3 regions of the Streptomyces sp. A5-4 genome follow, and region 1 is predicted to be linked to each of the others. Evidence: riboswitches for the same ligand, from Rfam matches in the RefSeq annotation. Region 1 holds a riboswitch; each other region holds the start of a gene.
The links. A riboswitch is a leader RNA that binds a small molecule or an ion and turns the genes downstream of it on or off. The one in region 1 is predicted to bind cobalamin.
Positions count from the first base shown of each region.

Region 2: it holds a riboswitch for cobalamin, as region 1 does, so the genes downstream of both, ACLLJJ_RS09490 (prenyltransferase/squalene oxidase repeat-containing protein) here and ACLLJJ_RS35270 (ABC transporter substrate-binding protein) in region 1, are expected to answer to the same signal.
Region 3: it holds a riboswitch for cobalamin, as region 1 does, so the genes downstream of both, ACLLJJ_RS27275 (ribonucleoside-diphosphate reductase subunit alpha) here and ACLLJJ_RS35270 (ABC transporter substrate-binding protein) in region 1, are expected to answer to the same signal.

Region 1 is NZ_CP178591.1:7,505,854-7,510,118, reverse strand. It holds gene ACLLJJ_RS35285 (response regulator transcription factor) at 1-664, opposite strand, end outside; gene ACLLJJ_RS35280 (VOC family protein) at 785-1,177, shown strand; gene ACLLJJ_RS35275 (helix-turn-helix domain-containing protein) at 1,117-1,854, opposite strand; cobalamin riboswitch at 1,905-2,084, shown strand; gene ACLLJJ_RS35270 (ABC transporter substrate-binding protein) at 2,141-3,217, shown strand; gene ACLLJJ_RS35265 (FecCD family ABC transporter permease) at 3,223-4,265, shown strand, end outside.
Region 2 is NZ_CP178591.1:2,062,282-2,066,546, reverse strand. It holds gene ACLLJJ_RS09500 (energy-coupling factor transporter transmembrane protein EcfT) at 1-103, opposite strand, end outside; gene ACLLJJ_RS09495 (SCO2322 family protein) at 106-771, opposite strand; gene ACLLJJ_RS09490 (prenyltransferase/squalene oxidase repeat-containing protein) at 768-2,009, opposite strand; cobalamin riboswitch at 2,098-2,240, opposite strand; gene ACLLJJ_RS09485 (MBL fold metallo-hydrolase) at 2,261-3,310, opposite strand; gene ACLLJJ_RS09480 (ATP-binding cassette domain-containing protein) at 3,483-4,265, opposite strand, start outside.
Region 3 is NZ_CP178591.1:5,811,428-5,815,692, forward strand. It holds gene ACLLJJ_RS27270 (ribonucleotide-diphosphate reductase subunit beta) at 1-29, opposite strand, end outside; gene ACLLJJ_RS27275 (ribonucleoside-diphosphate reductase subunit alpha) at 29-2,416, opposite strand; cobalamin riboswitch at 2,556-2,678, opposite strand; gene ACLLJJ_RS27280 (YbdD/YjiX family protein) at 2,813-3,016, opposite strand; gene ACLLJJ_RS27285 (carbon starvation CstA family protein) at 3,013-4,265, opposite strand, start outside.

The DNA.
Region 1 (4,265 bases):
GGATCAGCCGCGGCCTCGCCGGATCGTCCTCGATCTTGCCGCGCAGCCGCCGCACATGAACGGTGACGGTGGACAGATCGCCGAACTCCCAGCCCCACACCTCCCGCATCAGCTGCTCGCGCCCGCACACCTGGCCCGGACGCCGCAGCAGATACGCGAGCAGGTCGAACTCCCGCAGGGTCAGCGCCAGGTCATGGCCGTCCCGGGTGACGCGGCGGGCCCGGGGGTCCAGGTCGATCCCGGCGGCCCGCAGCCGCGGTCCCTCCCGGCCGTCGGCCGACCGGCCGCGGCGCAGCACGGATTCGACCCGGAGCACCAGTTCGCGCGGGCTGAAGGGCTTGGTGACGTAGTCGTCCGCCCCTATTTCCAGGCCGAGGATCCGGTCGTCCTCGTCGCCCCGCGCGGTCAGCATGATCACCGGCACGGGGCCACGGGCGCGCAGTACGCGGCACACCTCCAGGCCGTCCATGCCGGGCAGCATCAGATCAAGGACCACCAGGTCGGGCCACCGCTCGGCCGCCGCCCGCAGTGCGGCGGGCCCGTCGGCGGCCCGGACCACGGCGAAGCCGGCCCGGTCGAGATAGCGGGCGACGACCTCGGAAACCGTCGGGTCGTCGTCGACGACCAGGACATGCACATCGCTGCCGTGCCGCTGGTTCTCCATACCGCCACCGTAGGCCGCCCACCAGGGGCGACCACCTTCCTGGGGCCTTACGAATCCATGACGTCCATGACGTCCGTTTCCTTCAAGAGTCGCGCGCGCCTCCCCGCCTACGGTGAATCCATGACTCCACGACTCGATGCGATCGGCCTGATCGTCGCCGACATGGCCGCCTCTCTCGCCTTCTACCGCAAGCTCGGCCTCGATGTTCCGGCCGAGGCCGACTCCCGGCCGCACGCCGAGGCGACCCTGCCCGGCGGTATGCGTGTCCTGTGGGACACCGAGGAGTCCGTTGCCTCCTTCGACCCGGGCTGGACCCGGCCGCAGGCAGGTGAGCGGCTCGGTCTCGCGTTCCTGTGCGACAGCCCGGCCGAGGTCGACGCGACGTACAGCACCTTGATCACGGCGGGATACGAGAGCCACCTCAAACCCTGGGACGCCGTCTGGGGGCAGCGCTACGCGGTGGTGCTGGACCCCGACGGCTGCGGCGTCTCGCTGTTCGCCAACGCCACGTAGGCGCCGAGGGTCAGCCCGGCCAGGTCACGCATCTCGCGGGAGAGATGGGCCTGGTCGGCGCAGCCCGCGGCGATCGCCGCGTCGGCGTACGTCGAGCCGCCACGTACCAGCGCCAGCGCGCGCTGCAGCCGCAGGACCCGGGCCAGCGTCTTGGGCCCGTACCCGAAGGCGGCCAGCGAGCGGCGGTGCAACTGACGGGCGCCCAGGCCCACGGCGTCGGCGGTCGCGGCGACCGTACGGCCCGCGTTCAGCTGCCCGGCGACGGCGCGCAGGACGGGATCGGGCGGCCCGGTGTCCGCGGCAAGGCGCAGCACCAGGTCCTCCAGGGCGGCGGCCGGGTCCGGGGCGCCGGCGATCCGGGCGGCACGGGCACGGACCGTGGCGCCGGGCCACAGATCGGCCAGCTCCACCCGCCGGTCGCGCAACTCGTGCGCCGGTATCCCGAGGATCGCGGGCCCGGCGCCGGGTGCGAACCGTACGCCGGCGTACGCGGCGCCGGGCTTGTCGCCCCCGGGGTGGGCGTGGGTGTCGGGGCCGGCGACGAGCAGCCTGCCCTCGGACCAGAGCAGGTCCATGCATCCGTCGGGCAGCACGGGGTGTGCGACGGCGGGGGCCGGTGGCGCGGTGTGCGTCCACACGACGGCGCCGTCGAGCCTCGATGCCCACTCGGCGTACATACCGTCCAGGTTAGGCGCGCCTCCCGGGCCGGGGAAGGTCAAGATCGCTGTGGTAGCTTGCGGCTGCCAGTCGAACCCACATTTGGGTCAGGGAATCCGGTGCGAATCCGGAACTGACGCGCAGCGGTGAGGGCGACGGGCGCGGTATCGGCCACTGGACGAGCAGTCCGGGAAGGCGCCGCGTCCGGACGACCCCGAGTCCGAAGACCTGCTGGCAGCCCCGGCCGCACACCCGCTGACCGGGGTGCGACGACCGACAGGCTCCGCGACCGGGCCTCAGACGGAAATGGCTCCTGTGCTGCCTTCCCCTCCTGCCCGCCCCGCCTTTCACCGGGCCCTGGCCGCGGGTCTGCTCTCTCTTGTGCTCGGCGTGCTGACTGCCTGCGGTGCGGGTTCGACGAACACCTCGTCCGACTCGGGCAAGTCCGGCCGGGACGGTTCCGGGTATCCCAGGACCTTCAAGAACTGCGGCCGCGAGGTGACGATCGAGAGCCCGCCCGAGCACGCCGTCTCGCTCGATCAGGGGTCCACCGAGATCCTGCTGTCCCTGGGGCTCGGCGACCGGCTGGCCGGTTCGGCCACCTGGACCGACCCGGTGCTCAAGGAACTCGCGGCGGAAAACGCCAAGGTGCCGCGGCTCGCGGAGAACAGGCCCTCCTTCGAGCGGGTGCTCGCCGAGGAACCCGACTTCGTCTCCGCCTCGTTCGTCTTCACGTTCGGTGAGGGCGGTGTCGCCCCGCGCGCCGACTTCGAGAAGCTCGGTGTGCCCACATATCTCTCGCCCGCCGACTGCGAGAAGTCCAACACGGGCGACGGCGACGGTTCGCGCGGCGAGCCGCTGACGATGGAGAGCGTGTACGGCGAGATCCGCGACCTCGCCCGCGTCTTCGACGTGGAGGAGCGCGGCGAGAAGCTCATCGGTGACCTCAAGGGACGCTACGCCACGGCCGCCAAGGGCGTCGATGCCGGGGACACCACGCTGCTCTACTGGTTCGCGAACTCCGACTCCCCCTACATGGCGGGCTGTTGTGGTGCGCCCGGAGTGGTCACCGAGGCGCTCGGTGCGAAGAACGTCTTCGACGACACCCATGACGAATGGCCCCAGATCAACTGGGAGAACGTGGCCGACCGCGACCCCGACGTGCTCGTCGTCGGTGATCTGACCCGCCGGAGCGAGAGCGCGGAGACGGCCGCCGCGAAGATCAAGTTCCTGGAGACCAATCCGGTCACCCGGCACATGACCGCGGTGCGGAAGAAGCGGTACGTCCTGCTGAGCGGACAGGCCATGAACCCCTCGATCCGTACGATCGAGGGCGTCGAGAAGGTCGGCGCCGCACTGCGTACGTACGGACTCGCTGGTTGAGCGCGGTGAGCGAGGACGGCGCGCGGAGGACCCGCCCCGCCCTGCGAGTGGGCGGGGCGCTGTTCTGGGTGGGCGGACTGGCCCTGCTCCTCGCCTCCATCGCCGTCGCGATCACTTTCGGCCCCGCCGACATCGAGGTCTCCGACGTCTGGGCCGTGGTCGCCGACCGGGCGGGCTGGGGCCACTCCCGGCTTTCGCCGATCCGCGAAGGCATCGTCTGGGAGCTGCGGCTGCCGCGGACCCTGCTCGCCGCGGTGTGCGGCGCGGGCCTGGGGGTGTGCGGGGCCGTGCTGCAGTCGTTGCTGCGCAATCCGCTCGCCGACCCCTTTGTCCTCGGGGTCTCCTCCGGCGCGTCCACCGGCGCGGTCCTGGTGGTGATCCTCGGCGTCGGCGGCGGCCTGGTGTCGCTGTCGGCCGGTGCGTTCCTCGGTGCGCTGTGCGCCTTCGGGCTCGTCCTGGTGCTGGGTTACGCCTCGGGCGGGACGACGGACCGGGTGCTGCTCGCCGGGGTGGCCGCCATGCAGCTCTTCTCGGCGCTCACCTCCTTCGTCGTCATCTCGTCGGCCGACGCCGAGCAGACCCGTGGCGTGCTGTTCTGGCTGCTGGGCTCGCTCGCCAACGCCTCGTGGGCCGACGTCTGGCTGTGCGCCGCGGTGCTGGCCGTGGTGCTGGTGGTGTGCGGCGCCAAGGCGACGGCGCTCGACGCGTTCGCCTTCGGCGAGGAGGCCGCGGCGTCGCTCGGGGTCTCCGTCGGCCGGACCCGGCTGCTGCTGCTCGCCGCGACGGCGCTGCTCACGGCGACGCTGGTCAGTACGTCGGGGGCCATCGGGTTCGTCGGCCTGGTGCTGCCGCACGCGGCCCGCGCGATCGTCGGTACCGGTCACCGTCGACTGCTTCCGGCGACCGCGCTGGCCGGCGCGGTGTTCCTGGTGTGGATCGACACGGTGGCGCGCACCGTCCTGGATCCGCAGGAGCTGCCGGTGGGCGTCATGACGTCACTGATCGGCGTGCCGGCCTTTGTCGTCATCCTCTACCGGGGCCGGAGGCT
Region 2 (4,265 bases), 5.4 Mb from region 1:
GCGGATTGGTGGTGCGCGACGCCGCGGTGGCGAGCCCGAGTGCCCACAGCCACCAGGCCCCCGCGTGCAGGGCGTTGCTGCGGTTCGCCTCGGGCGCGCGCAGGGTCACGGTCGTCCGCGGCGGCGCCGGCCCTGCCACACACCGGCCGCGCCGAGCGCGAGGACGGCGGCGAGGCCGACCAGGATCCCGGCGGAGGGGCCGCCCTCGTCGGGTGTGTTCTCCGTCGCCGGGGCCGTCTTCCTGCCGTCGGCGGCGGCGACCTGGTCCCCGCAGCCCGCCTTCGGGTAGCCGGAGATCGCACACAGCAGCGCGTCACTGTTGTACCGCAGCGGCTTCGCCACCGCGGCGAGCGCCTCCGCGCTGGTCGCGTCCTGGCGGATCCGGGCACAGGCGGTGCGCGGGGCGGGCGGGCGTTCCCCGTCGGGAGCGTCGGCCGCGGTGCCGAAGTCGATGACCAGGGCGACCCGCTTCGCGTCGCCCTGGGCGGGGGTGGCCCCGCAGATGGCCCGGAAGTCCCCGGCGCCGCGCGGCTTGGCGGCGTCCTGCGAGTCCTGGCTCACGGCGAACCGGAAGCCCTGGACGTCACCGTCGGCGGGCCTCGCGGTGGAAGGACCCTGGGTGGCGTACGCCCACTTCCCGCCGCCGTCCTGGTCCCAGAACGACCAGTAGCGGTAGCCGGTCGCCGCCTGCGCGGACCCCGCCCCGCCCAGCACCACGAGCGCGGCGCACAGGGCGAGGAGGAGCGCGACCGGACGCGTACGCGTCCTCACCGCTGCTGGTTCTTCTTCTTGCGGCCGCTGAACAGGATGCCCGCGCCCGCACTGGCGACGAAGACGATGCCGACGATCCACCAGGCGCCGAAGCCGCCGCCGTCGTCCTTCTTCTCGTCCTTGTCACCGGCCGGCCGCACGGACTCGGGCGTCGGCCCGGTCGCGTTGAGCGCCTTGACCAGGTCGGCGCCGCCGAAGGACTTCGGGTCGGTGCCGGTCGCGTGCGCGGCGAAGATCAGCTGCGCGTACGCGGCGGGCCCGCTCTGCTTCGCCCAGCCGGCCGAGTTCTTCTCCAGCCAGGTCAGCGGCTTCCGCGCCTGCTCGGCCCCGCCCTGCGCGGCCAGCGCGACCACGGCGTCGGCGGTGTTGCCGAAGTCCGGCAGCGGCTTCGTGTCCTCGGCGCCGGGCATGGGGGGAGTGTCGAGGTGGCCGGTCTTGGCGAGGGTGGTGGCCAGGTACGCGGCGCCGTTGCCGGACGTCATGTCCGGGGTCGGCTTGCCGCCCTGCGTGCACGAGGCCTTCTTGCCGCCGTCCTTGCCCTCGGCGACCAGGCCCTTGCCGAGCGCGCCCAGCACGGCCGCGGCCGTCGCGTCACCGTTGGGCGCGAGCTTCCCGGCCTTGTCCGGCTGGTACGCGAACGCGCCGCCGCCCGTCTTCGCGTCGCACGGGATGGCGAACGTGCCGAGCGCGTCGTAAGGCGACCTGCTCTTCTGCGACTTGACCTCGCCCGGCTTCTCGCCCGCCGCGGCCAGCGCGCCGATCACTATCGACGTGGAGTTGGAGTCGGTCGCGGTGCCGGGGCTGTAGCTCCAGCCGCCGTCCTGGTTCTGCGTGGACTTCAACCAGTCGACGCTCTTCTTCACGACGGCGTCCTGCCCGCCGAGCGCGACGAGCGCCTGCACGGCGGCGGCGGTGGCGTTGCTGTCCACCATGGTCTTCGCGTTGCATGGCTCGGTGGCGTCGGCGCGGAACGCAGGGAAGCCGCCGGAGTCGCACTGCTGCCCGACCAGCCAGCTCACGGCCTTCGCCGCGGGCTTGACGCCCACGGTGTCCTGGGCGAGCAGGGCCAGCGACTGCCGGAAGACACCGTCGTACATGGGGTCCGTCGTGCCGTACAGCCCGGAGGGGATCACGGGCTTGGGGGACGGCGTGGGCGCCGCGACCGCCACCGGGCCGGCGGCTGCGCAGAGAACGGCGGAAGCGGCGAGCACGGTGGCTGCGCTGCGGCGAAAGGTCATGACGGGCGGGGGCCTCTCCTGCTGGCGGAGCCGGGCACGAGCACGCGGGACCACGCACCGGGCGCCGGCCCCGTATACCTCGACGGTGCCGAGCCAGTCATGCCGAGCAGGGTGTTGCGACTCGTCGTCCCTCGGGGACGACATACGGCTGCGGGTCAGTGCCGGATTCGCACCGGCTTCCCCCTGTACGGGCATGATGACGACTCGCACACTCTACCGGCCCGTAACGCCCTCGCTCGGTCCCCGGACCCTTACACCGCCTGGTAGGTGACCGGGTCGCTGCCCATCACCGGCTCCGCCATACCCAGCTTCACCAGGCGGCGCAGATGCGCCTCCGCCTCCGAGACCGCGATGTTCCTCGACCCGTACGGGATCTGCTCCCACGGGCGGTTCCACTCCATCCGCTCCGCGATCTGCCACGGGGTGAGCGGGGTGGCGAGGAGGGTGCGCAGGCCGGTCAGTCGGTCCTCGTGGTGGGCCAGCAGTTCGGCCACGCGCGCGGGAGCGTCGGTGAACGCGTGCTGATGGGCGGGCAGGACCTCGGCGGGAGCCAGCCGTCCGATGCGCTCCAGGGAGTCGAGGTAGTCGCCGAGGGGGTCGGTGACCGTGGCGTCGTCCGGGTCCTCGTACAGGCCGATGTGCGGGGTGATCCCGGGCAGGAGGTGGTCGCCGGAGAACAGGCGGCCGTTGCCGGGGAGGTTCGCCGGATGGGCCTCGTCGAGATGCAGACAGACATGGCCCGGGGTGTGGCCCGGCGTCCAGATCGCGCGCAGCCGGCGCCCCGCCAGCGGGAGCAGGTCGCCGGGGACGATCTCGCGGTCCGGGAGGGCGGCGCTCAGGCCCGGCAGGGTGCGGGTGCGGCCCGACTCGCGGGCGGCGCGCAGCGGCGCGAGGTGCTCCTCGGGGGCGCCCGCGGTGGTGAGTTTGGCGGTGATGAAGTCCAGCCAGGTGCTGGGCTTCGCGCCGCGGGTGCGGCGTACGACGTCGGTGTCGGCGGCGTGCATGGCGATCCACGCACCCGAGACGTCCCGCACCTGGCCGGACAGGCCGTGGTGGTCGGGGTGGTGGTGGGTGACGAGCACGCCGTGGATGTCGGCGACGGCCACATCGAGCGCCGCGAGGCCCGCGACCAGGGTGTCCCAGGACGTCGGGTCGTCCCAGCCGGTGTCGATCAGGACCGGGCCCTCGTCGGTGTCGAGCAGGTGGACCAGTGTGTGACCGAGCGGGTTGTCCGGGATGGGCACCTTGAGGGACCAGACGCCTCCGCCGTGTGCGGTCACCTGGTCGGTCACCTGCTTCATGGGGCCTCGTCTCGGTCGCGTAGGGGCGCGGCGCCGGTCGCGCGGCGTCCGGCAGCCGTCAGGCTTCGCCCACTATAACTAGAACTCGTTCCAATCGATGCCCAAGTCAATTGTCTCTACCGGGTAGTTGAACGGCTCATCGGGTCTGCAAGTGGCCGGCCGGGGCGCGGAGTCAGATGTGTTCGGCGTGCCACTGGCCGACCAGGTCCCGGTAGAGCGGCGAACGCTCGATCAGCTCGTGATGGGATCCGTGCGCGGCGTGGGCGCCGTCCAGCACCAGGATCCGGTCCGCGCGCTCGGCGGAGCTGATGCGGTGGGCCACCACGATCAAGGTGCCGGGCCGTTCGGCGAAGGCCGCCTCCGCCTGCTCCTCGGCCGCCGGATCCAGGTGGCAGGTGGCCTCGTCGAGCAGGATCAGAGCCGCGGGCGATACGTGCGCCCTCGCCAGGGCGACGAGTTGACGCTCGCCGTGCGACAGGGCGGCGGGGTCGAGCGGGGAGTCGTACCCTCCCAGGCGTTGGACCAGCGGGCCCAGGCCGACCGCTTCGGCGGAGTGACGCACGGCCGTGGCCGACGCTCCGTCCGGACACAGGTAGAGCAGGTTCTCGCGCAGGGTGCCGGTGAAGACGTAGGCCTGCTGCGGAATGAGGACGCGGACCCCGGACGGACCGCCCGCGACCGCCGGGCGCCCCTGCACCCTTATCCGTCCCCGGTCCGGAGTGAGCAGACCGGCGATGAGGGCGGTCAGGGTGGATTTGCCGATGCCGCTGGGGCCCACGACGGTGAGATGTTCACCGGCCGCGACCGTCAACGTGAGCCTGTCCAGCACCGGTTGGGCATCGGGGCGGTAGGCGAACGTCACCGCGCTCAGTTCGACGGCGGGCGCCCGAGGGTCGCCGGCGGACCGGGTGCCTGCGGATTCGGCCGTGGTCACCGCTGTGAGGGGATCCGGATA
Region 3 (4,265 bases), 1.7 Mb from region 1:
AGGAGGTTCTTGGTGGCGTTGGTGGACATTACTGGCAGGCCTCGCAGGACTCGGGGTTTTCCAGGGAGCAGGCGATGGCGTCCTCGTCGGGAGCCGTCGCGGTGGCCACTTGCTGGACGGGGATGGGGGCGGCGACCGCGGCGCCGCCGGAGCCGGCCGCCCGCGCGATGCGCGTCGCCGGGCGCGAGCGCAGGTAGTACGTCGTCTTCAGCCCCTTCTTCCAGGCGTACGCGTACATCGAGCTGAGCTTCCCGATGGTCGGCGTCTCCAGGAAGAGGTTCAGCGACTGGCTCTGGTCGAGGTACGGCGTACGGGCGGCGGCCATGTCGATCAGACCGCGCTGCGGGATCTCCCACGCCGTGCGGTACAGCTCACGCACCTCCGCCGGGATCCAGCTGAAGCCCTGCACCGATCCGCTGGACTCGCGCAGCGCCTCGCGGGACTGCGCGTCCCAGACGCCGAGCTTCTTGAGCTCCTCCACCAAGTAGGCGTTGACCTGGAGGAATTCACCACTGAGCGTCTCGCGCTTGAAGAGGTTGGAGACCTGTGGCTCGATGCACTCGTACACGCCCGCGATGGACGCGATGGTCGCGGTCGGCGCGATCGCGAGGAGCAGGGAGTTGCGCATGCCGCTCTTCGCGATACGGGCGCGCAGCGCCTCCCAGCGCTCCGGCCAGGTGACCTCGACGCCGTAGTGGTCGGGGTGCAGGACACCGCGCGCGGTGCGGGTCTTCTCCCAGGCGGGCAGCGGGCCGTTGCGCTCGGCGAGCTCGCAGGAGGCCTCGTACGCCGCGAGCATGATCCGCTCGGCGATACGGGTGGACAGCGCCTGCGCCTCGGGGGAGCCGAACGGCAGCTTCAGCTGGAAGAAGACGTCCTGCAGACCCATCGCGCCCAGGCCCACCGGGCGCCACTTGGCGTTGGAGCGGCCGGCCTGCTCGGTCGGGTAGAAGTTGATGTCGACGACGCGGTCGAGGAAGGTCACCGCGGTACGGACGGTCTCGTCGAGACGCTCCCAGTCCATCTCGCCCGAGGCCAGCACGAACGAACCGAGGTTCACCGAGCCGAGGTTGCACACGGCGGTCTCGCCGTCGTCCGTCACCTCCAGGATCTCCGTGCACAGGTTCGACGAGTGCACCACGGAGCCGGGCTCGGCGGTCTGGTTCGCCGTACGGTTCGACGCGTCCTTGAAGGTCATCCAGCCGTTGCCGGTCTGCGCGAGGGTGCGCATCATCCGGCCGTACAGCTGGCGCGCGGGGATCGTCGTACGGGCCAGGCCGTCCGCCTCGGCCTTGCGGTACGCCGCGTCGAACGCGTCGCCCCACAGGTCGACCAGCTCGGGCACGTCGACCGGCGAGAACAGCGACCAGTCGGTGTCCGCGTCCACCCGGCGCATGAACTCGTCGGGGATCCAGTGCGCGAGGTTCAGGTTGTGCGTACGCCGCGCCTCCTCGCCCGTGTTGTCGCGCAGCTCCAGGAACTCCTCGATGTCCGCGTGCCACGTCTCCAGGTAGACGCAGGCCGCGCCCTTGCGCCGGCCGCCCTGGTTGACGGCGGCGACCGAGGAGTCGAGGGTGCGCAGGAACGGGACGATGCCGTTGGAGTGCCCGTTGGTGCCGCGGATCAGCGAACCGCGGGCGCGGATGCGCGAGTACGAGAGGCCGATGCCACCCGCGTGCTTCGAGAGGCGGGCGACCTCGTGGTACCGGCCGTAGATCGAGTCGAGCTCGTCCAGCGGAGAGTCGAGGAGGTAGCAGGAGGACATCTGCGGGTGGCGCGTACCGGAGTTGAAGAGCGTCGGCGAGGACGGCAGGTAGTCCAGGCGGCTCATCAGCCGGTACAGCGCGGCGACCTCGTCCAGGGCGCGGACCGAGTCGTCCTCGGCGAGGCCGGACGCCACCCGGAGCATGAAGTGCTGCGGGGTCTCGATCACCTGACGGGTGATCGGGTGGCGCAGCAGGTAGCGGCTGTAGACGGTCCGCAGGCCGAAGTAGCCGAAACGGTCGTCGGCCGTCCTGTCGATCAGCGCGTCGAGCCGCGGAGCGTGCAGCGCCACGAAGTTGGCGGCGCGGTCCGCGATCAGGCCCTCGCGGTGCCCCACGCCGACCGAGTCGGAGAAGGTGTGGACGCCCTGCGTCGCCGCCTCGTCCCGGATCGTGCGGGTCAGCAGCCGGGCCGCGAGGCGGGAGTACGCCGGGTCCTCGGAGATCAGGCCGGCGGCGGCGTCGGTGGCGAGAGCACGCAACTCGGCCGCGTCAGAACCGGCGTTCCGGCCGCGCAGCGCGGCCGCGGCGACTCTGCCGGGGTCGGTGTCGGGCAGATCGGCGGTGAGGTCCGTCAGGGTCCGCAGCAACTCTGTGCCGGGTCCTTCGGTCGTCACCGTGGCAGAAGCCGGATCGACTGGCGCGATGGTCACGGGGTGCTCTCCCTCGCTCGGCTCGGGGCCGGCGGGGGAGGGGGCGCACGGGCACACCTCACCCCCGAAAGGGCGGCACACCGCATTGCGTCCACCGGCCCAACCGCGAGGCCCGGACGTATCGGCATCCGGGTCGGTCGAACCGGATGCACCGTCGGCAGGTCTCGGACTCCTGGGTGCGCGAAAGCGCACCAATCACACCGTTGCGGGACAGTTCCGGATTCGCACCGGATTTCCCTGCGGCGACAGCGAGCACGAGCATACATGTGGGGGCCGGGGGATGCCGCACCCCCCAGATGTTGTGTCGCGGGTGTTGCGGCTTCGGTTCTGTGTACGACAACGGGCCGCCGCATCCCGGCGGATGCGACGGCCCGTGCGATCACTGGGCGGAGAGCCTCAGCAGCAGCGGAAGCCCTCCCGGGGATCCGCCTCGCGGGCGTCCGTACGACTGTGTTCGAACTCCCGTCGGCTCATGACGAGGGCCTGCGGGTCGCGGGATCTCGCGTGCTCCGCATACCGGTCGTAGGCGGATTCGCCGGTCAATTCGCGGACGTACCAGCGGATCCGGCCCGCCACGCGGCGTACGTCCGAGAGGGTCATTCCCGGCTCCCCGTTCCGACGCTCGCGGCGTCGTCCTTGCGCATGCCGCCCTCGGGGCCGAGGCCGGCCGCCACGAGCTCGGCCTTCTCCTCCTTGGTGGCGAGGAGCGAGGCGGGCGCGACGAGGCGGGACTCGACGTACGGGGTCTCGCTGAGCTTGACGCTCGCGGGGTCGCGGATCGCCTTGACGCAGACCCGCGTGGCCTCGACGAGCACCACGATGATGAGGATGGCGAAGAACGCGGACAGCACGCCGTCGACCGTGGAGTTGGTGACGACCGTGTGCATGTCGCCGACGGTCTTGGCGGGTGCGATCGCCTCGCCGGCCTCGATGCCCGCCTGGTACTTGTCGCGCTGGGCGAAGAAGCCCACCTTGGGATCGGCGGAGAAGATCTTCTGCCAGCTGGCGGTCAGGGTGACCGCGACGTCCCACAGCAGTGGCACGGCGGTGACCCAGGCCCACTTGAGCCGCCCGGACTTGACGAGCAGCGTGGTGCAGACGGCGAGGGCGACGGCGGCGAGCAGCTGGTTGGCGATGCCGAACAGCGGGAAGAGCTGGTTGATGCCGCCCAGCGGGTCGTGCACGCCGACCCACAGGAAGTAGCCCCAGCCGCCGACGACGACCGCGCTGGCGATCCAGACGCCCGGCTTCCAGCTGACCTGGCGGAACGGCTTGTAGACGTTGCCGAGCATGTCCTGGAGCATGAAGCGCCCGACCCGGGTGCCCGCGTCCACCGTGGTGAGGATGAACAGCGCCTCGAACATGATGGCGAAGTGATACCAGAACGCCTTCATTCCGGCGCCGCCCACCACCGCGGAGAAGATCTCCGACATGCCGAGCGCGAAGGTCGGCGCGCCGCCGGTGCGCGAGAGCAGACTCTGCTCCTCGACATCCTTGGCGGCCTGCGCCAGCGACTGCGGATCGATGGCGAAGCCGAGGCTGGTCACCGCTTCGGAGGCGGCCCGGACGTTGTCACCGATCACACCGGCGGGCGAGTTGATCGCGAAGTACAGGCCGGGGTCGATGATGGAGGCGCAGATCATCGCCATGATCGCGACGAACGACTCGGTCAGCATGGCGCCGTAGCCGATCATCCGGACCTGCGACTCCTTCTGGATCATCTTCGGGGTGGTGCCCGAGGAGACCAGGGAGTGGAAGCCGGAGAGGGCGCCGCAGGCAATGGTGATGAAGACGAAGGGGAACATCGAACCGGCGAACACGGGACCGTCGCCGCGGCTCGCGAAGTCGG